3 regions of the Colwellia sp. RE-S-Sl-9 genome follow, and region 3 is predicted to be linked to each of the others. Evidence: predicted binding sites of a transcription regulator. Region 3 holds the regulator's gene; each other region holds the start of a gene.

Region 1 (7,891 bases), 1.9 Mb from region 3:
GTTGTTATATCGACCACCTAACTCATAATTAACACTGTTTTCAATTTCTATCTCTGGACTTTCTTGTGGACTGGTTGGTACAAATCCTTCATGAATACCGAATAGAAACCCTAAGTTGTCGTTAATAGTATAAAAACCGCTGATACTTGGTAACCAAATATGCGAGCTTTTTTCTAACCAATCTTTTTCTTGATTAGGGGCTTTGTTTTGATATAAAGAATCAAAGTATTCACCACGCAAACCAAAGCTTAAATCAAGTTGATTTAAGCTAATAGTGTCTTGCATAAATACAGCTAGTGCGTTGGTTTCTTCAATATTAGTTGTTGTTTTTAGCGTATCGGAACCATCGCTAACAAGTTGTTGAGAACGCATGAAAAATGCATCTTCAGTGTGGTTTCGTTCAATTTGATCTTGATGAAAGCGAATACCAGCAGTTAACTTATGGTTTAAATCAAAAAGAGTAAACGTTGTGTTTAATTCTGATTGAATACCTTGAGAATAATATTTACGGGCATTATCCCCTAAAATTATTTTTTCTGATTCGCGCTGTGTATCACGTACGCCTGTCAGTATTTGATATAAAGGATCGTAGTTTTCAGGTTGAGCTAAAATGGTTTGTAAGTCTTGGCTCGTCGCTCCATCTTTAAAACCGTTAATTTTGTTCCACGAACGTTCAAAATCATTACGATATAAGCGCGTGGTTACATCAAAGTTATCATTAGAAAACAAATGAGTAAGTTGTATTTGCTGATGATCCCAGTCCATTAAATCGTTTTGGCTGGCAACATAACGTCTGTTAGGATTTTTAGCGAAATCGGCATCGGTTAAACCTAAATACGTTTCGTTCGATTTTTCATTAGCTGTTGCGAGTTTTAATTCAATAAGTTGTAAGTTGTTATCTGAACTTAAATCGTATTGAAGCTTTAACATGGCGTCGTTTTTCTTAAAGCCTGTATCTTTACTTTTGCCATCAGCACTATCAAGTTCTTTAAAACCGTCTGCTTGTAAGTGGTTTAGCTCAAGCAAGTAACCAAAGTTGCCATTGGTGTTGCCGTAATAGCCAGATGCCTTTTTAAAACCATCGCTACCTGCAGCAATATTTATACTCCCTTCACTAGCTTTAGGAATAGCGCGGGTTGTCATGTTTAAAGCACCAGCAACCGTGTTAGGGCCGTATTTGATTGCCGCAGGACCTTTAAAGACTTCTAATGAGGTCATTTTACTCATCATAGGGAAATAATAAGCAGCGGGGGCAGAGTAGGGGGCTGGGCCGATTAAAACACCATCTTCCATGACCGTGATTTTTTTACTACGTTCAGGTGTTACGCCTCTAAAACCAATGTTAGGGCGTAAGCCATAACCATCTTCTTCTCTAATATTTACGCCTGGTACGCTATACAAAATTCGGTTGATATCGGTAAATTTGAACTTTTCTAATTCTACTTCGCCAATTAAAGTTGCTGAACCCGCTTCTTTACGTAATTTATCGCTGTGGCCGATAATTTGTAACTTCTCGATTAATTCGGTAGCGGCACTTTTTGCTGCTATTTGCGTATTAGTTTCTTCTGCAAATGCTGTTGAGGCAACTGCAAGTGATAGTGCAATTGATAAGGCTACTTTAGTAAATGAGTTCGTATTTGACGTTTTATTTGAAATCATGTTTATAGATTTATCTTGATATTTATTAAGAGAAAATGTCATTAGTCGTTATCTCCCGCTGAGGTTGCAGGGAGTTCTAAGGCTAAACTGGTAATGAAGTCTGCTTTTAACTGATCCGTTATACCTTTTACGTCGGTATGTATTTGTTCAACTTGATCTGGTTCGTTTTCTAATGTGTCAGCTAAGCTTGAGTTAATTTTCTCAATTGAGGCTAATGCTTTGGTGATATTTTTTTGTATTTCTGTTGCGGTGATTGTGCTACCTACATCAACTAAATAATCGTTAAATCCAATGCTTGTTTCGCTACCCGTAAAAAATTTCTGAAAGGCTAATAAGTTATTTTTAATGTTGGTAAGTGAGTGGTTACTGTACGGTGATTCCACATCTTCAGGGCAAGCGCTTGAACCACATTTGTTTGCAAGTAAGCCAAGAGGAATCGCTAATTTTTCATCTTTAGTAAATGAATCAATATAAAAAAGTGCGTCGCTAATAGCATTTACTGCATCGTGTTCGGTAGTAAATAGGCTATTTGAGGTTCCTGCTTGTTTTAACTGAGTTGCATAACCTTGTGCAGTATTCCATTGTGTTAATAAAATATCAGCGTTGTTTACTATGTCTTTAGCTACTTCTACTGCAAAGTCGCAACGGGTAGTTTTACGTTCGGTATTGGTAAGGTTATTCCAGCCTGTAGGCGCAGCACTGGTTTCACAGCTATGTTCTAGGTTTTCATTAAAAAGTAAGTATTCTAAGGCGTCTAGCCCTTTTCTTGAAACTGTTCGAAATCTGATGTCGTAAGGTTGCCCATTTACGGTACCATCTTTAAAAAACATGACATCAAAATCAACGCCGCAGGTACTTACTGTTGGCCAAGAATAAATATTGTTTCGTAATAAGTTATCATCTTCTAATAGCGGGCCTAATTGCATTAATTCAGCTTGTTGCCAAATATTCATAGTGGCACGCCATTGTTCTTTAGCGTTATTTTTTGTTTGCTCTAAAGCTGATTGTTCTATGGTGCTCTCAGCAAAGCTATATTCGCTACTACAATAACTAGCGACCAGCTCTTGCTGTTTTTTTGCTTCAACTTTAAATGCTTCAAACGTTGGAGAAATAACATTATCTGTAAGGCTAGTAATTAGGGTTAATTGATTAAAATCAGTATTGGTGTTTTCTCCGCCACTTCCTCTGTTAAAGTCTTCACCTTGTGAACTGCTAACATCTTGATTACACGCCGTTAAAAGTAATGCTGTACTAACGACAACAGAGAGTAATTTTGCTTTTGTATGTAACACTTATTTGGACCCTTAAATACGAACAAAGCTCAAGCTATTTCTAGCTTAAGCTCCATGCTTAATAATATTATTAACCCTGTAAATTATACCCATTATTTGGGCATAAATAATTGCAGCATTAGACTACCAGTTTTCCACATTCTCAGCATCAAATGATAATGCGCTAGCAATAATACCACGAGCCATTATTAGTTTTTCTTGGTATGCCGCAATATCAGTACTTTCTAATACCGGCTTGTCACCAATTAATGTGTGAAGTTCAGCAAACTGCTCGTCTGTTATTTTTGAATAGGGGTTAAACTGTAAACCCAATGCAAAACCTTTTAATTCAGAAAAGTGTTTAGCCGTATCAGTAAAGTTAAACTCTGAAGTACCTACATTAGCTAAATCTGCATGAGTGTCATTAATATAATGAACAACTGTTGATGCAATAGCTCGTTCCCAACCGTCTACAATAATGTCGCGTTGTGCTAATAAAGCAGTAAATTGCTCTGTAGTTAATGCAACGCCAGCATTATCGTTAATTATTTTACGACCTTCAATAAAGGCTTCCATCACTTGTTTAGTGTAATCAGTTGGCATTGTATTACCGACTGTACCGCGGTCACGTTTTGCTGCGTTTACAGAATTACCAAAGTTAACTTCAGAGGTCAGATCAAATTCACCATCAGCATTCGTATCATGGTTATTGTTCCAATCAGCTCTATCACCTTCGCCTGCTTTACCCGATAATTCATTATCGTTATAGGCTAAGTATTCACGTGAAGCACCAAAGTATCCGTAGCCTTCATCAAACTGATGTTCTAAAACTGAATATGCTTTAGAGCCGTCTTGCATAAAGTCAGAATTTAAGCCTTTACCGGCATCAGCGTTATCTAAATAATCGTCAGTACCTTGAGAGTAAGTTACTGCCATTAATAAGAATTTTTGAATTAATTGCTTAAGATCTGTTCCGTTAGTATTTAAATAAATATCTGTTATGGCTTCATTAGTAACAGATTGACGAACAATACCGTTAATATGTTGTTCAGCATTATCTGCAAGTTGATCAAAGAAAATACCAATTAATCCTTCTGGTGTGGTTGACCCTGTAGCGCCCCAACCAGAAAAATTTGTATTCCAATCTTTATGCTGACCAGAGTCATTACCTGCAATTTTACCACTTAAATTTTTAAGGCTTCCTGAAATATCAGCAAGAAATTTTTGTTTTGTATCGGCCATAAAAGTAATAGGGAAGTTGTCGTATTGTTCCGCGGATGTTTGGTAAAAACTGTTTAGTTTAGTTTTAACTGCTTCTCTAGTAAGTAATGTACCGTCGTCTAAGTCTGCTTTTAATTGATTACCAATGTAGTGGTTTAATTCGGCAATTAAGGTATGACGAGCTATTTGACCGCTATATGAAACACTTGATTCGCCAGTTATAAACTTGCTATCAAATGTATAAGTGTCTAATACGTCTGTTACTGCAATGGTTAATGATTTCGTGAATGTTTTTGAACCTGAATCAGTTACGGTTACTTCTATTTCAATTGTTGGTTCTACTTCAAAATCGAGAACTACGCCTTCAGCAAGCGCTAATTCATTACCTGAAACAGTAAATCTTTCATCTGAAACTGAAAAGGTGAAAGTGTCACCAGTGTTAGCATCTACTGCTGATAAGTTACCTAATACCGCAGCCATGCTATTTTCAGTAACAGCCATATTGCTTAATGTGATGTTTGTAGGAGCTGTATTCTCTTCTACTTTAGGCGTTGATGTATCACTACCTGAACCGCCACATGCGGTTAATAATAACGAAGAGATAATTGCTAAGCTAAGTGCACTTTTTTTAATATTCATAATTCACCAAAATAAATTTTAATAACTACATCAACTGAAGAAGTAACCTCAAATTTTATGAGGTTCATGATTTCAATTAGTTTTGTATTGCTTAATTGCAGGTATTCTATACAACAAACAAATGTAATACAAATAAGAACCAATATCATTACGATTGTTTTTTTTGATGAAGAACAAAATTCGGTTAAGTTTTTTTAAAGGATATATACCCGTACCATTCAATATGCAGGTTTCAGTGGGAATTAAAAACAATTTAGGCACAGGTTTCACGTTCCAAACGAAATCTAAGGTCTACATCCATGTAAGAACCTTACTAAAGTTAATAACGAAGCATAAATTGTTTTTAGACCTATCGAAGAAGCGCTTGAGCAAAATCACTTTTTCGTTAGCGTTTTTATAAGGGAACGACCATTATTACAAAGCACTGCCTTGAATTGATATCGCTCAAGCACTCTGAAATACACATCTTGATTGGTAACGGGTATAAATTATGTGGGTAAAATAGTGAATGAGACAAATAAAACAGTGTGATTATTTTATTACTTAAATAACAATAGTGTAAATAATTTCAACGTTTTCAGGTAGTTTTGTTCCTTGAGGAACGTAAGTAATAGCAGTTGGGGTTGTTGATATATAATGTAGTAAGGCCTCCGTTGTTGGAAGCTCTTTTGGTGGCCTAGCTCTACCTGAAAAACGCATTTGAGCGTAAAACGACTGTATTCTAGATTCATTTAAGCCAATTATTTTTGTATTAAAAATAATACGAGTAATAGTTTCCACAGGAGGAATAACAGGTTCAAACATAATCGTATTTCTCCCTAAAAATACATTACGTAGCTGGCTTTTTGTAATGGATTTTATTGGGTTTTCAATATTTTTAACAATAATAACCTCTGTGCTATTTTTATTTGCGAAAGCAAATTGAGAAAATAGCAATAGGCTAAAAATTATCGAAAATACGAGCCATTTACTCATTAAAATAACCAATCGATACTAAATAAATATAAGGTAGAATAATTATTAAAGTTAGACTTATCTATTCTACTAAAAGTAGAACGTTGACCATCTTTCCCTTTAATCAAATCTATTTCTGCTTTAAATGCTAAATTAGATTTTATGTCCCATCTAACACCAATGCTTGTAATGTCTACATCTTCATTGAGCCTACCGTTAAGTAATTTTTCTATTAGATTATTTAATACTGTTAATTCAGGAGATACGCCCAGAGGAACTTGATTCTCGACGTTACTATTTGTTGTTCTTAATTTTGAGGCTGATCCATAATAGGTAAAGTTATTGTGAAATAAACCTAAAGTTAAGTTATAACTTTCTATGTTAGCGATCAATTTTGAATCACCTGCAATTAAGGTCGCTTCAGTTAGTGCAAAATAATTTAAGGTTTCATAAGCAGCGCTAAATTGATAAATATCTATATCGCCTTTTATTTCTAATTCATTTGCAGTTTTATCGAAATGATATGATTTGAGTATATTTTGAAGTCTTGGCAAGTCATTGATTTCTAAATTGAAATTTCCAGTCACGTAACTTATTCTAGTTTTAAAGTTTTCTGTATTCATTCGCAGGTTAATACCGGTCAGTAAATCACTATCAACAGTTGTACTGTTTTCTACATTAAATACATTACTGTCAAACTGACCACCAAAAGCGCTCAGTGAAAAATTAAACTTATCTATATTGAATAAATAGGTGGCTCTAGCACCATCAATAGAGGCAAATAAAGCATTTACATAGGTGGTTTGTGGAGGAATAACCCAAGGATAAGCAAAGCCTACATTAATTACTTCACTGTATTCAAAAAAAGGTGTGCGATAACGACCAAAGTCAAATTGCCAATCTGTTGAGGGTTTATAAGATACATAGAGCCAATCAAAACCTGATTTACGTAAACTACTTTCAGTAAATATACCTTGAGCAACAAAAGATAGTTTGTCGTTGTATCTGTATTCACCTTTAATACCGAGTAAACTATCAGGAGAAAAAGTTAGACTATTGTCATAACCTTGATATTCAGCAGAACTCTCATCGAGGTACCCACCAACTAATCGGGCAAAGCCAGATATGTTAACTTTATCAGTGGTTGCATATGTTTTATAAGGTGTTATTAGAATAATAATTAACCAAATATATTTGAACTGAGATGAAGGACTAAATACAGACACTTGGGGGTACTTTTAACTTTGTATAATGTGGTAACAGTCTAACAAAAAAATCTGTGTTTTTGTGAGTATTAATTCAACTTTAATTGATGATTTTTGTTAGTATATGGATGATTTTACGGCATATTTAAAATTAAGCTTGGTTTTTCTTCAGGGAAGTGAGTTTAGTCATATTTTTGCTGTGTATAATATGTACAATTTTAACAAAAAACATTTCGAAGGAACGAAAGGTTCTAGAAAATTAGCTTTATTTTTAGTAACTAGAGAAGAGGGCAATACAATTCTCTCTGATAAGTAGGAAAAAATGATTTTTCAAAGTGTAAAATCAACATTAGCAACATTAACTATTTTTACCATTATTACTGTTAGTTTTAGTGTGCTTGTTGTATCGATATTTGAGCATGAAAATCTTTATCAAAAATTCGTAAAAAGTGATCTTGATGGTTTATCTGAAAATATAACCAATGACCTAGTTCCTTTGATAGGAGATACACGAGATGTATTTTATATTACAACGGTTTTATTGCGTTTAGACCATTATGAAAACGTTAAATTTGCAGCAGTACTAACCCCTGAATTCACGCCTGTTGAAACTTATATAGGTAAAGCTAATATACCTTCAGAAGATATAAAATATTATTTTAATAAATATAATTTAAATACTATCCCATTTGGTATATCTACCAATAAAGAAGAACTTATTTCATTTAAATATATTGGCGATAAACATTTGCCTCTAGGTTATTTATTAATTATTAATGACTATCAAGGCCCCTTAGATAGAAGTAAACTTAGTCTATTAAAACAAGCGCTTCCTATTATATTAGCTGTTTTGGCTATTGTTATTCTATTTTCCTTGTGGCTTCACAACAAACTACTTTCTCCCCTTACTCGCCTTTCTTTACTCGCAAAAAAAATAGAAAA
Region 2 (7,891 bases), 2.3 Mb from region 3:
GCAGCGATAGAAAAAGAAATTATACAGGTATATAAAGACGCTTTTCCTTTAACAAAAAAAGTGCGTATCTCAACCATTAAATCCCAGCTTAATCGTAAATTATCTGAAGTAGGTGGAACAGCATCATCTCAAGGTGATTTTTTAGTTATGCTTAATAAAGTAGAGCCTGCATTTAGCGAAGTTACTGTATTAAAACCAGAGTCAATGAAGTTTGACGCGAAAAGAAATGAATTAAGAGTTCAAGCGGTATCGACTAATTATCAGTCATTTGAAAAGTTTAAACTTGCTTTAGAAAAACAAGACTTGAGTGTATCTCAAGGTGCGCAGAATAACTTAGATGATCAAGTTTCTGGTTCATTTACTATTTCTGCTAAAGGGAGTCGATAATGAAAGAACGTTGGTTACAACTGAATATTCGCGAGCAAAGATTAGTTATTGCTATGGCGAGCGTTGTATTATTTTTTATTTTATATAGCGCTATTTGGGCCCCTTTAAATAAAAATATTGATTTAGCGACTAAGAAAGTAGAGCGTCAACAAAAACTATTAACCTTAGTGCACGAAGGCACAGCTAAATACAAAAGTGCAGTAGGTGCAGGAAAGTCGCACAATCGTAATGCAAGTTTATCAAGTATTGTTAATAAAACAGCAGGGCGCAGCCAAATTACGATAGCTCGTATGCAGCCACAAGGTGACGATTTACAAGTATGGATTGATGAAGTTCCCTTTAACAACTTACTTACATGGTTAGAAAAACTATCAGATAAAGAAGGTGTAACAGTAAAATCTATAGATATTACTCACGCACAAAAAGCAGGCGTTGTTAAAGTAAGACGATTGCAATTAGGAAGAAGTTAATGAAAAAATGGTTTATAGGTACGGCAGTTTTTATTTTAGTTTACCTATTTTTTATGGTGTCGCAAACGCCGGCTCAGTGGGTTGTTAATCAAATATCATTGCCTAAAAACATTGCCTTGCAAGGTGTTAAAGGCTCTATTTGGCAAGGAAGTATCAAACGTATTATTGTAGACGGTTATAGTATTAATGACGTAAATATTGAAGTTAGCTTGCTTTCACTCTTAATGTTTAACCCAAGTGTTGATGCAACTTTTGGTGGAGCTTTAGTTAACGGGCCTGAAGGTAAAGTAAGCTTAAGTCATTTATTTGGTGATATTGAAGTAAGTAATGGACATGCTTTAGTTGCAGCGAATGACATTGCTCAACAATTAACATTACCTATTCCATTAACCGCACAAAAATTTATTGATGTAAATATTGAAACCTTTGTAATGGGTAAACCACTTTGTCAGCAATTAAATGGTACCGTTACGTGGGATACAGCAAGTATAAAAGCATTAGATGAAAAAATTAATTTTGGTACGTTAAGCGGTAAACTTGAATGTGAAAAGGGGATCGCTAAATTCACCATTGATCCTAAAAATAATTTAGGCTTAACTTTTAGCGCTTATATTCATTCGCCTGAACGTATTTCGGGGAGTGGTTATTTAGAGCCGGGTAGTAAGTTTCCTACTGTATTAAATGAAGCTTTACCTTTCCTTGGTTCACCTGATAATAGAGGTAGGTATAAGCTTAACTTTTAGTTATTAGGTTTATTCAAAAATGGATGTGCTTTTATATCATGTAAAAGTACATCATAGTTTGTGATAGCAGGAAACTCAGTGATCACTTTTTCAGGTTGTTTACTATCAGGATTGGCAATCGCCAATAGATGTTGAATACCATATTGTTGGGCCGATTTTAATATAGGTAAACTATCGTCAACAAATAAAGTGTTACTTAATTCAAAGCCTTCTTTAGCTTGTAACCTTTGCCATAATAATTGCGACTCTTTTGTTACACCAAACTCATGAGTTGAATATAAGGTATTAAAGTACTTATCTAATTGAGTGCGTTCTATTTTAAGCGCTAAGCTATCTGGATGAGCATTTGTTACAAGTACAACGTTTCTGCCGGTTTCTTTTAAAGCAACTAAAAAGTGATGAGCATCCTCGCGTAATTTTATAAGGTGTTGAACCTCTTTTTTTAAGTCAGTAATAGATAATTGTGTTTGTTCAGCCCAGTAGTCTAAACAATACCAATCTATTGTTCCTTCAACTTTTTTATAATGGCAGGTTAATTTATGCTTAGCTTCGTCTATACTTATTTGAGCCGATTCGCTATATCGAAGCGGTAAATGATGAAGCCAAAAATGATTGTCAAAATGAAGATCGAGTATGGTGCCATCCATATCCAGTAAAACAGTTGAAATATTTGACCAATCAAGCATAGATTTTTTCCTAATAACCCGTTTATTATAGGATTATATATAAAGTTATCATGCTATTCTAAATGAATTAGCGCTATCGAGTAAGGTACTTATTACAATGGGAAAAAAGCTCCCCACTATTGATGACCGAAAATTGGTCGCAAAAAGTCGATTATTCTCAATTGAACAGCTAGAACTTACCTTTAGTAATGGTGTCAAAAGACAGTACGAGCGCATGCAAGGTGCTGGCAGAGGGGCTGTTATGATAGTCGCTATGCAAGATGAAGATACCGTATTGTTGGTACGTGAGTATTGTGCAGGTACACATACTTATGAGCTTGGTTTTCCTAAAGGGTTGATTGACCCAGGAGAAAGCCCTGAAGTAGCTGCAAACCGAGAGCTAAAAGAAGAAATAGGTTTTGGCAGTGAAGATCTTACCGAAATTAAAAAAGTTGCAATGGCACCCGGTTTTTTTGCAGCAAGTATGAACATTTTTATCGCAACTCACCTTTATGAAGAACGTTTAGAAGGTGATGAACCAGAAGAACTAGACGTAGTACCTTGGAAACTCAGTGAATATAAGTCGTTACTTGCTCAACCCGATTTTAACGAGGCACGAAGCATCGCAGCACTTATGTTAGTAAAAGATTATTTAAGTGGATCCCATGAATAACGAAGAACTTCTTTCTATCGCAATAGAAAGCGCGAAAAAAGCAGGTGTAGAAGTAACTAAACATTACCAAAACGGAGATTACACCTCTGAAATTAAGGAAGATAATAGCCCCGTAACTAGCGCTGATATAGCCGCTAACGATGTGTTAATGGCTGAGTTGCAAAAACGTACCCCTAATATTCCTATTATTTCTGAAGAAATAGGTGCGTTAACACTTGAGCAGCGTAGTCAGTGGAAACAATATTGGTTGTTAGATCCTATTGATGGCACTGGCGAATTTATTTTAGCCAGTGGCGATTTTGCGGTAAATGTGGCTTTAGTTGAAAATGGTTGGCCAAGTATTGGTGTTATACATGCGCCCGATCATAATATGACCTACTACGCACAAAGTGGTGTAGGTGCGTTTAAAGAAACATCGGAAGGTACCACTAAAATTCAGGTGGCTGAATACGACGATAACCGTCCGATAAAGGTTGCGGTTAGCCGAAGACAAAAGTTAAATTTAATGGGGCAATACCTTAATAATGAATTTGACTATGAGTATGTGCCATTAGGAAGTTGTTCGTTAAAAAATGCATTAATAGCAGAAGGTTTAGCCGATTGTTATTTACGCATTGGACCAACTGGTGAATGGGATACGGGGGCAAGCCATTGCATTTTAGAGCAAGCGGGTGGCTCAATTATCGACAGTGAATTTATTCCATTAAGTTATAACAAAAGAGACAGTCTACTTAATCCTGACTTTATGTCATTAGGCTCTGCTGATATTCCTTGGGATAAAATAGTAAAACCTCATTCGGCTCGTCGCGATTAATTACTATCCCCCTAATAATGAAGAAGAGCTACTCTAACTCTTCTTTTTCTTCTTCAAATTGATCTGCAGGTATTATATTCACTGTTTCATGAAGCTCTGAATACACCAAAACTGCAGTGCCTAATGTTAACTGTTTACGTACTTGTTCTACTTTTTCTTCAATAGAAACATCTTCAGCGCCGTACTCTGTACCTTCTCGTAAAACAAATTCTTTAATAATGCTAAATAATGTTTCTGAATTTAAGTCTTTAAAGGGAATAATCATAAATAGTCCTGTAAAAATTTGGGAACTCTAGTCTCTAACCAATATATAGGTTTAAAGCCTTTGTGAGCTGTGTTACTTGAAAGAAAACCAACATGTCCGCCATGAGTTGAAACTTCGAATGTTATGTTTTCTGGCAAAGAGTCTATATGGGTAATATGTTCATGAGATAAAAAAGGATCGTCTTCTGCGTGAATAATTAAACAAGGTTGAGTTATCGCACTGAGTACGTTAATGCCGCTCGACTCATTGTAGTAATGTTCTGCGCTGGTAAAGCCATTTAATGGGGCTGTTACGCTATTATCAAAGTCACGCATTGTTTTTAGTTGTTTTAGCGCGTTTAACGAAATATGTTTAATGAGACCTAGTTTAATTTTTTCTTCGGTGCTGTGTTTTAACATATCAATCAAATACTTTTGATATATTTTAGAAGAGCCTTTATTGATTTTTGCGCTGCAACTCGCTAAATGTAATGGTGCACAAATAACGGTAGCGCAAACATAAGGAGAGTTTTCAGCTTCAGCTAAATATTTAGTTAATACATTACCTCCTAATGAATAACCAACAATAGCTAATTTACATTGTTGATAACGTGTTCTTAGTTGTTCAGAAAAATAATGAATATCGCAGGTATAACCCGAGTGATACGAATGTGCTAATCGGTTAGGTTTGCTACCACAACCCCGAAAATGAATTAACACCGCAATCCAGCCTTGTTGTTTAATTGCCTTAAACATACTTTTTATATAATGACTGTGCTGCGAGCCCTGCAAGCCATGTAATAAAACAATAATAGGCTTAGTGTTATTGGCCTGTGGTATTTCTGTCCATGCTAAATCAACGAAGTCGCCATCAGGTAACTCAAGTACTTCATTAACCGTTGAGGTCATCTCTTTACGATTAAGATATTTAGCCAGCATCGTTTGTACATGAGGGTTTGATAACCATTTAGCAGGTTTGAAGTTACTCGATTGAAACATGAAATAGCACGGGTTGAACAAAGTTACGTTATTGTAATGAAAAACAGCAGCGAAAACTGTATTTAACCTAAACTTGGTTTAAGAGACTCTTAATGTATTGAAATACAAGAAAAAATAGTTTTATTGAGCCTCTAGCTTGCTAGTTTTTCTTAATTTAAGGCAAATTTCGCGTCAATAGTAGTCTATTGCAAGTAAATTTAACGCAGAAGTTAGGAAAAATAGCTGCTAGAGAAGTATTTATTAAACCGAGTTTAGGTTATTTAGTTTTTATGATATGTAAGAGGGAATGAATTTACGCAATAGATTTGAGGTCATTTAAACTAAGGAGAGAAGTTAAGCTCTCCTCAATTGATTCGTGTAGTTTGCTTGTTGATTAATAGAGTTAGTGTAAATTCATCCATTATCATGAATTTTTTTCATGAAATAGAAAACATAAAATCCACAAATACCGAATAAAATCAGTAGGCCAACAAGTGAATATACGGCAACAGGGTCACTCAATAATAGGCTGAAAACGTTCATAAGAACCTCTCGTTAGTTAAAAGCTTAAACACATTTTAACTAACGCAACTGGTTTATATGATGATGTAGATCAAGAGTCTTTTAATTATACTCGTAACCAATCAATATGCGTATGAATGGTTACGGGTAATAAAACGAATCTTTAATAAGCTTTTTGATTGGCTATTTTAGCTTTTATTTCTTCACGTCTCACAATTTGTGCACGTATAGTTTCGGCTTCTTCTCTTATTTCTTTAATTGCGTCTGAACCTAAATTACGTTCATCCATTTCTAAGCTTTTTTTCGCTAAAGCATAACCATTTCGATAAGCGATAATATTCCAAAGATATGATTTTTCGTTACTTTTAGGTACGCCTTTACCTTCAAAGTACATTAATGCTAAGTTAAATTGTGCTAAAGCATAGTTCTGGTCTGCGGCTTTTTCATACCAACGAGAAGCTTTTAAGTAATCGCGGCTTACACCTTCGCCGTTGTAATACATAACGCCTAAATTAAACTGAGCTCTTGCTAGATCTTTATTCGCGGCTTTTTCAGTTAACGTAAATGCGGTTTTTAAATCTTTAGTTACACCTTCACCTGCTGAATACATAAGAGCAAGGCTAAATAGCGCATCAGGGTAGTTTTGTGAAGCCGCTAACGAAAATAATTCAAATGCTTTGGTTGCGTTTTTTTGAACGCCGTAACCGTTTTGGTAAATTAATGCCATTTGATACTGTGCAGGCGAGTAACCTTCTTTTACAAGAGGTTCAAATTCTTTTATTGCCGCTTTAAATTCTCCGCGGTTTAATTGAAAAATACCTAATTCTAAATCGCCATCATAACTAAAAGCTGAAAAACTGGTGGCTAAACTGAAAAAGATACATAGTAGTGAGCGCGTTTTCATTATTTACTCCTTATTTATGTGCATATACTTATAAAGTTTATATACAATAAATAGTTAAATGAACCATTATGGTTAATGTATTATTGATTTTACGTATTAATTACAGTGTAGCAACAATATTGACATTAATCTTGTGACATTTTTTAAGTCATCTATTCCGGTATATCTGACATAACTGCTTCAATTTGTTCTTCTAAGTCAAGCCATTGCATTTCGTTTTCTTCAATTTCAGATTTTAAATGGGCTTGTTTTTTAATGAGTTCATTTAAACGTGCTTTATGTTCAGCTTGGTAAATATCAGGGTCGGCTAATATGGCTTCAACCTCGTCTAATTCAGCTTGAAACTGTGTAACCTTTTTTTCAAATTTATCGGCTTGTTTTTTTAGTGGTGCTGCTTTTTTTCTTAGTTCAGCTTGTTCTCTGCGCTGTTGTTTTTTATCAACGCTTGAATCGTTATCACTGTTACTTGTGTTTGTTTTAGCATTTTTAAGGGTGAGCTTTTTTTCGTCGTTTAGCCATTGTTGGTAATCATCAATATCGCCGTCAAAATCTTGCACAGCATTATTGGCAACGATATAAAATTCGTCAACACACGACTCAAGCAAATACCTGTCATGGGCAATTAATATAATAGCGCCATCAAAGTCTTGCAGTGCAAGCACTAAGGCTTGACGCATTTCTAAATCTAAATGGTTGGTGGGTTCATCAAGTAATAGTAATTGTGGCTTTTCTAATACGATAAGCGCTAACACTAAGCGTGCTTTTTCACCGCCTGACATAGTACCAACAGAATCCAAAGCTTGATCGCCACTAAAACCAAAACGTCCTAAAAACGAGCGAGCTTCTAATAATGTTTTTTCAGGTTTAGCACGTAATATGTGATCGATAGCCGAGCTAGCCATATGTAATTGTTCAAGCTGATGCTGCGAAAAATAACCGACTTTAAGTTCTTGTGCGCAGTAACGTTCGCCTTGCATTAGCGCAAGTTCGCCTGCTAAAGATTTGATTAACGTTGACTTACCTGCACCGTTTCGCCCTAATAATCCTATACGGCTACCTGGTACTAAGGTCATATTTACTGAGCTTAAAATAATGGTTTCTTGATTATAACCACAGTCACTATCTGTTAATGAAAGTAACGGGTAAGGCAAGCTATCAGGCTTTTCGAAGCTAAACGTAAATTGGCTGTCTACATGTGCTGGCGCTAAATCAGGTAATTTTTGTAATCGTTTTAAGCGACTTTGTGCTTGTTTGGCTTTACTGGCTTTTGCTCTAAAGCGATCTACAAACGAGGTAAGGTGAGCCACTTCTTTTTGTTGCTTTTGGTATTGAGCATCTTGCTGGGCTAAATGCTCGGCACGTTGTCTTTCAAAAGCGGTGTAGTTACCAGCGTATAGTTTAGCTTGTTTGTGTTCTATATGAAGTATTTGGCCAATAACATCATCAAGAAAATCACGATCATGAGAAATAAGTACTAAGGTGCCAGTAAAAC
Region 3 (7,891 bases):
TTAACTGCATCTTCCATTGGTTAAAGGTTAATTGACTGCTGATATCGATACCGTGTATTTTGGCTTTGTTAATATTTTGATATTGGTATATTGATAAGCTACTTTCTTCTGAAAGCTTAGGATCTATAATCGAGTCGATAAGATCGTCTGTTTTTGAATAATGCACACTAATATCACTGCGCAGGTCAACTGTGTTATCGGCAATACTGGTATTAAAGGTTAAACTTGAACTCATTGAATTGGCTGTTTCTGGTTTAAGGTTTTTATTACCTAAAACCATGTAGCCAAGAGCGCTGTGATCAAAAATATAGAAACGTTCTTTTAAGTTAGGTACGCGATAACTTTGACCAATGCCTGCACGCCATTGCAGGCTGCTTTTACCGAATGTAAAGTTTTTCATTGTGCTCAGGCGTAGGGCGTTATGCCAGCCAAAATCTGAATCGTATTGGCTGCGTATTCCTGCGAGTATTTGATCGTTGGATTTGCTCCAGTTGCCTTGAGCAAAAATTTCTACACTTTCTCGACTTTCATTGTCTATTTCAATAACACCGTCAGCAGGCTTATATTGATCTAGCTGGTCAGCATGAATCACACCGCCGGTAACTATTTCTATATGGTGTAACTGAAAAACTTTTTGAGCGTTAATTTCAGATAACTTGATACTCGAGTCTCGAATACTGTTTGACTGGCCACTCGTTTCTTGATGATTAATATATCTGGCGTTGATCTGCCATGGAGTTTTTGGGCTTGCAGCACTTTTTAAACCTAGCTCTATTTGTTGCTGGGTTACATCTGTTTGGTAATAAATTATCTGACTTTGTCCAGGTATTGCAGAGGTGTCACGTAGTTTCTTATCACTGAGCCATTGATACTTAGCACTTGTCGCTAAGTTGTTATGGGTTTTACTGGTGCTTAAGGTGATGAATTTTTTTTCTACGCTAGCGGCGTCTTGACTCACAGTTGTATTGTCATAGTCAAAACCCTGATCGTCGATAAGTAGCGCATTAAGTTGTGTACGCCAACCAGAGAAGTTATCAACCGCATTCATTTTAATGGTGTGGTTAAGATCACCATTTTTGATGGCATTCCCCTGATACTGGCTAACGTCGTAATCAAGTGCAAGTGTAGGTTGGTTTGTTTTCTGGGTAATAATGTTTATCACACCTCCCATGGCCGAACTACCGTACATCACCGACGCTGCACCGCGAATAACTTCTATTTGAGCTATGTTATTAGCGGGTACTTGGTCTAAATCGGCTGATGAACCGGTTGGGCTAACAATAGGTTGACCATCAATTAAGACTAAAACATGGTCACCATCGAATCCTTGCATTTGAATGTTATAGCCGTCTTTAGCGCTGCGCTTTACCACAACACCCGGAATATAATTTAGTGCTTGTGCTAAGGTGCCGTTACTAACCTTTGCAAGAGTTTCACCATCAATAACATCTACTAAAACAGGTGAGTTACTTAATAGTTTGGCTGTTCGTGTTCCTGTTATAACAATGTGTTCTGCACCTTCGGGCTTTGATGATGCTTGAATAGGGGGACTTATGGCTAACATAAATACCAGAGTTGATATGCTATTTTTTATATACATTTTACATTTTTACGTAGTGCGAATGAGATCGATTCGCATTATCATTCTAAAGTTAGGTTATTGCAACCCATTTTCAGAAAATAACTTACTTAAAAACTACCTAACCTGAATTTTGGTTTGATATTTTGATGTGTTTGAGAGGGGATGTTTTTTATAAGGCGTTTATAGAATGGGCTAAGGTAAGTTACGAGGTGAAAACTTACCTAACGTAATATAATACTTAATCTGAACTCGGTTTAATCTGTTATTAATGAATTGAAGTATACCCGTTACTACTCAAGAGTTTATTTCAAAGTGCTTGAGCTATATCAATTCAAGGCAGTGCTTTGTAATAATGGTCGTTCCCTTATAAAAAGCATTATCTTTTATTGCAAGTAAATTTAACGTAGAAGTTAGGAAAAATAGCTGTTAGAGAAGCATTTATCAAGCCGAGTTCAGATGACTTATCATATAAGTTGATGAGGTGCGCTACTATAGTGAAACTATTTTGAGAGACACCTTTAAGATAAATTATTTTGTTATTAATATTTTATGAGATATTGGTAATGTTAATAAACTGGTTTTCATCTATGTTTGTAGATGATACTACTTCATCAGAAAACTCATATGCTTTCCGTTTTTCAGTTCTATCTATGGCAAGGTTTGAAAAGTCGAATAGGTCAGTATCTGCTAATTGGCTTAAACTTACATTTTTGAGTGACTTGAATATATTTTGAACACGTCCGGGTGTTTGCTTATCCCATTCGCTTAGCATGGCTTTAATGTTTTGTCTTTGAAGGTTCTCTTGTGAACCACATAAATTACAAGGAATGATAGGGTAGTGTTGAAAGTTAGAATAATCTAAAATATCTTGCTCTCTGCAGTGAGCTAAAGGCCTAATCACAATATTTCTGCCATCGTCAGAGCGAAGTTTTGGAGGCATAGACTTTAGTTTTGCACCATAAAACATATTGAGAAACATGGTTTCAACAATATCGTCCATATGATGGCCAAGTGCTATTTTAGTGGCTCCTATTTTTTCAGCAAATGAATATAAGGTTCCTCTGCGTAAGCGCGAACATAAACCACAAGTGGTTTTTCCTTCTGATATTTTTTCTTTAACAACAGAATAAGTATCTTTATCAACTATGTAATAAGGAATATTTAACGATTCAAGATATTCAGGAAGAATATGTTCAGGGAAACCCGGCTGCTTTTGATCTAAATTAACTGCAACGATTTCGAAATGAATAGGAGCAGCTTTTTGTAATTTAAGCAGAATATCTAGCATTGAAAAAGAGTCTTTACCTCCCGATAAACACACCATGACTTTATCGCCGTCTTCAATCATATTGTATTCAGCGATCGCCTGACCCACATTGCGTCGTAAGCGTTTTTCTAGCTTAGATAGTTGTATGGCTTGCTCGGATGTTAGTGATACTTCAGGTGTTGTAGGTAAAGCGTTCATATATGTTCTCACGTTAATAGCGAGCGCATTATACCTAAAGGTTTGTTCTTAATAAACTAGGTAAGAGGAGAATTAAAAGAGTCTAGAGTTATATTAATAACTCTAGAGTATTTAGGGAGAAAATTTATTTAATTGTTAGTACGTTACTGCTATCTGACCAATCGATACGCTACCGCCTGACCATGTTGTACGACATTTTAATTCTAAAGTACTGTCAGCTTCATAATTGTTATTAATATTATTTGTACTATAATTTACAAACTGCTCACCTGTTATATTATAGTTTGTAATAGTACTCCAATCAAAACCTTCACCAGTCCCAAATCTAAACCATTTAGGTATTCCTCCATCGTTTACTTTCCGTATACGTGAAATTAGACACCCACCTGGTGCTTGTTGTATACCATTGACTTTGCCATAAACGTTAAGTGAAATATTACCCATATTGGCTGTTAGAGGGACACTACAATTGAAGTATCTAGTGGTTCTTTCAAATTGAGGATCAAAGATAAAGTAACCTTGTTCGGTTGGACCTACAGACTCAGAAGAAATAGTTGATAGGGCATTTAAGGCGCCTTCAGCCGTTTTTAAGTTATTAAATGCAGTTGCATGTTTAACTACATCTTCATTACAGTGAGTTGCACCAGAAAACGTAAGAGTATCAGCTAATGCAGATGTTGAAGATAAAAAGGTAAGGGTACCTAATATAGAGATGAGTTTGTTCATAATAATTTCCTTTTATATAATATTTTTTCCCTAAATACGAAACTAACATTACACAACTTTAATAATAAAATCAATAGATTGATTTGTTAATTGTAGTGTTATATATCGCTAATTGAGTTTTGTTATTGGCGAGGGATCAATTTAATATTACTACAAATAGGAGGACTTGGTTACTAAGCTAGTTAAAGTAGAGTTAAGTTGATTTAGATGTAATAGGTAATAAAGTAACTAAAATAGTAATTAGCTACTTTATTAGTGTTTTTATTACTTAACAAAAGGTGATTCATATCCATCAGGTTTTAACGCGAGTACATCACAGTTCAGTCGATCTATTACGTGTTCAGCGGTATTGCCTATTAATGTGGCTGATAATCCTGTTCTACCTACCGTGCCTAAAATCACTAATTCTGCGTCGATTTGGTTGGCAATTTCTTCGATAACATCTTCAGGTAAACCTTCTTGAACGTAGGTGTTCTCTTTCGCTATCTGGTATTTTTCACAATGTTCTGTCATCGCATCTTGGTGATGTTTTAACATAGTATCGTTGTATTCTACCGCGTTAAATTCAGGTATTTCTATGGTGATGTTAACAGGCGTACCGGGATAAGAATTAACAATGTGCACGTTACCGTTTATTGTTTTTGCTAAGTCGCTCGCTTGTGAGGTGATTTTATGGTTAAGCGAAAGGTGTTCTTCTTCATCACTTCCTACATTTATTGCTGCAAGTATATTGCCGTTTTCAGGCCATAAATGATCTTTAACTAATAACACAGGGCAAGGGCATTTACGTAAAATATGCCAGTCGGTAGGCGTAAATATAACGGATTTTAGTTTGTCGTGTTCGTGAGTACCTTTAATAACAATGTCGTGATTATGATCAAGCACTTCGCTGATCACTGCTTCAAAAGGTCTGTTGTGCCAAACAACTTTGGTGTTGATAGTAAGTGACTCTGTATCGAGTTGTTCGATAATGTTATTAAGCCATTGGTGTCTATCGTCTATAACGGTTTGTCGCATAGATTCACGTTCATCGCTTGATAACATGGTGGTCATTTCGTAAGAAAAATCAAAAATAGATAAGAAGGCTGTGATAGTAGCCTTAGTATGTTGTGCTAGTTCAATACTACGCTTTAACGCTTTTTGGTCGTCTGTCGTAGGATCAATAACCGTTAGTATATTTTGATACTTTTTCATAATATCGTCCCCAATTATTTAGCTCGTATTTATAATACCATGAGTATCAGTATAGTGTATGAACGAGTGTTTTTTAATTGTTTTACATCAAGATATTCTTAATTAATAATATCTTGATGAAGAGGGGAATATGAAATTTAAAATAGATCTTTTACGGAGATTAACAACAGTAATAATAACGTACCTTTTACTACTGTTGTTTATACCCGTTATCATTCAAGATGCAGGTTTCAGTGGGAACTAAAAACAATTTAAGCACAGATTTTACGTTCCAAACAAAATCTAAGGTCTACATCCATGTATGCAAGGCATTAAGTTTACGTCATGGCTATTCTCGGTAACTGCTCCTGCGTTACCCTAATGTCCTACATCCGTGTAGGAACCTGACTAAAGTTAATAACGAAGCATAAATTGTTTTAGACCCATCGAAGAAGCGCTTGAGCAAAATCACTTCATCAACAACGCTTTTCATAAGGGAGTAACCATTATCACAAAGCGTTGCCTTGAATTGATATCGCTCAAGCACTCTGAAATAGCCTCTTGATTGGTAACGGGTATATATCGAATTACAGTGAAGCAACTTCGTTAAGCTTTTCAATATTTTTAATGGTAATCAGTTTGCCACTCACATCGATTAAACCATTTTTATGAAACCTATTCAGTAAGCGGCTAATCGTTTCAACCGTTAAACCAATAAAGTTACCTATATCGCCACGTGTCATGGTTAATCTAAACTCAGACGCAGAAAATCCTCGTTCATGATATCTTTTACTTAACGTACTAATAAAAGTTGCTAATCGTTGCTCTGCATTTTTATGATTAAGTAACATAAGCATTTCATGATCTGAACGAATTTCAGAGCTCATCATTTTTAATATTTGTTTTTTAAGCTTTGGCATAGTGTTAGAAATAGAGTCTAACGTGTCGTATGGAATTTCACATACCATTGATGTTTCCAGTGCTTTAGCAAAACTAGGATGTTCTGAATTGGCAATGGCGTCAAAACCTAATAAATCACCTGCTAGATGAAACCCTGTAATTTGTTCTTCTCCTTGCTCATTAACGGTAAAGGTTTTAAATGTACCAGAACGAATGGCATAAAGAGATTTCATTTCGTCGCCGTCTTGAAAAATTTGCTCACCTTTATGGATAGGCTTTTTACGGTCAATAATATTATCAAGCGTATTAAGTTCTTGCTCGTTTAACGAAAATGGAAGGCATAATTCACTAATACTACAGTTTTGACAATGGATGTGTTGTTTTCCTGAGCAATTGTTGTTTTCCATAATGTCCATACTTAATCAAAGGTTAATTGATTTGGATCATATTCTAACCTTCATCTATATGCAATCGATTAAACGAGCAAGTACAAGGTATAAATACCGTAACCGATAAGGCTTATTGCCATTGTTTTTCTAAATAAGGGGTGGTTAAGTAGCGTTTTTGCTTTGATTAAGCTATACGACATAATAAGCAATGCTGGTAGGGTTCCTAAGCCAAAGCTAGTCATAATTAATGCGCCCGTAGTTACGCTGCCACTAGCTAATGACCATGTTAGCATTGAATAAATTAAACCACAGGGCAACCAGCCCCATAGCGCACCTAAACCTATGGCTTTTTGTGGTGAGTCTACAGGTATTAAACGTTTGGAGTAAGGTGATAAATATTGCCAAATAAATTTACCTAAGCGTTCAACTCTATTTAACCACATAAGCCATTGGCCAATATAAAGTCCTAAAAATATAAGAAATAGAGCGGATATTACGCGTAAACCAGCTAAAGGTACGCCAAGATTTTTAGCCGCGACAGAACCTGTAAAACCAACTATTGCGCCAATTAGGGTATAAGATAATATGCGACCAAAATTATAACTGAAAACTAAAAGTGTTTTTGAGTACGACGAATGTTTAGGTAGAGCAGAGGTTAGCATTGAGGTTATGCCACCACACATTCCTAAGCAATGGCCAGATCCCAAAATGCCTATAATAAAGGCTGAAAAATAATCAATGTTCATTAACTATCTTTTGGTTGATTTGATGCGTTGGTGTTTTTATTCTTTTCTGATATTAATTCTGATGTTGATTTATTTTTATCAGCTGCTTGATCGTCATTTTCGTCAAACAAAATACTTAAACCTTGTTTTTCAAGATCATCAAATTGTTCTGTTTTAACTGCCCAGAAAAAAAGATAAAGGCCAATAGCCGTTAATAGTACCGCGATAGGAATTAATACGTAAATTATGCTCATTGAATATATTAGCCTTTTGTATCTTTTTTGATATTAAGTAAGCGCAGTGAGTTAGTCACAACCAATATGGAACTGGCTGACATACCAATAACTGCGAGGTAAGGCGTAATATAGCCAGCCATTGCTAACGGCAACACTAAGGCATTATAACCAAATGCCCATAAGTAGTTTTGCCAAATAATTTTTTTAGTTTTTTGAGCAATGAGTTTTAACGCAGTAATATTAGTTAAATCACTGTTTAATAATATAATATCTGCGCCGTTTTTCGCAATATCTGTACCACTTCCCATGGCTATGGCTATATGAGCCGCGCTAAATACAGGCGTGTCGTTGACACCATCACCCACCATGGCAACAATATGGTCAACTTGTTTGGCTTTTAATAGCTCAACTTTATTTTTAGCACTTAAATTACTGTGAGCTTGAGATAAATGCAAAACAGACTGTGTTTTATCGCAACCGGCTTTATTGTCGCCTGAAAGCATTAAGGTTGATATTGATTGGTCATGCAAGTTTTTAATTAAGCTAGCGGCGTTATCTCTTACACTGTCTTCTAGGTAAAAGGCAGCGATAAGTTGTTCGCCTGTTACCAATACGCATTGAGCATTATTCACATTAGCTTCTGAATCGGCTAAACGTAGGGTGGGTAATAACCAACTGGGTTTACCTATTTGGTA

What was found. Region 3 encodes FNR, which switches genes on or off when oxygen is low (the NO sensors DNR and NnrR bind a similar motif). Its sites were predicted from a motif close to TTGATCTAGATCAA; they were not measured.
Positions count from the first base shown of each region.
Region 1: the regulator FNR is predicted to act here: its motif matches at 4,954-4,967, upstream of ACM9HF_RS09930 (DUF4856 domain-containing protein).
Region 2: the regulator FNR is predicted to act here: its motif matches at 5,577-5,590, upstream of ACM9HF_RS11395 (DUF3149 domain-containing protein).

Region 1 covers NZ_CP182631.1:2,322,288-2,330,178, reverse strand. Annotated here, with positions in the region: gene ACM9HF_RS09940 (TonB-dependent receptor family protein) at 1-1,701, opposite strand, end outside; gene ACM9HF_RS09935 (imelysin family protein) at 1,701-2,951, opposite strand; gene ACM9HF_RS09930 (DUF4856 domain-containing protein) at 3,075-4,790, opposite strand; gene ACM9HF_RS09925 (hypothetical protein) at 5,334-5,765, opposite strand; gene ACM9HF_RS09920 (hypothetical protein) at 5,765-6,970, opposite strand; gene ACM9HF_RS09915 (putative bifunctional diguanylate cyclase/phosphodiesterase) at 7,272-7,891, shown strand, end outside.
Region 2 covers NZ_CP182631.1:2,660,150-2,668,040, reverse strand. Annotated here, with positions in the region: gene gspL (type II secretion system protein GspL) at 1-387, shown strand, start outside; gene ACM9HF_RS11430 (type II secretion system protein M) at 387-857, shown strand; gene ACM9HF_RS11425 (type II secretion system protein N) at 857-1,600, shown strand; gene yrfG (GMP/IMP nucleotidase) at 1,597-2,286, opposite strand; gene nudE (ADP compounds hydrolase NudE) at 2,384-2,938, shown strand; gene cysQ (3'(2'),5'-bisphosphate nucleotidase CysQ) at 2,931-3,752, shown strand; gene ACM9HF_RS11405 (YheU family protein) at 3,781-4,017, opposite strand; gene ACM9HF_RS11400 (hydrolase) at 4,014-4,994, opposite strand; gene ACM9HF_RS11395 (DUF3149 domain-containing protein) at 5,388-5,516, opposite strand; gene ACM9HF_RS11390 (tetratricopeptide repeat protein) at 5,659-6,399, opposite strand; gene ACM9HF_RS11385 (ATP-binding cassette domain-containing protein) at 6,552-7,891, opposite strand, start outside.
Region 3 covers NZ_CP182631.1:374,136-382,026, forward strand. Annotated here, with positions in the region: gene ACM9HF_RS01570 (TonB-dependent receptor plug domain-containing protein) at 1-1,564, opposite strand, end outside; gene ttcA (tRNA 2-thiocytidine(32) synthetase TtcA) at 2,130-3,047, opposite strand; gene ACM9HF_RS01580 (hypothetical protein) at 3,183-3,773, opposite strand; gene uspE (universal stress protein UspE) at 4,038-4,967, opposite strand; gene fnr (fumarate/nitrate reduction transcriptional regulator Fnr) at 5,534-6,262, opposite strand; gene ACM9HF_RS01595 (sulfite exporter TauE/SafE family protein) at 6,322-6,981, opposite strand; gene ccoS (cbb3-type cytochrome oxidase assembly protein CcoS) at 6,981-7,214, opposite strand; gene ACM9HF_RS01605 (heavy metal translocating P-type ATPase) at 7,223-7,891, opposite strand, start outside.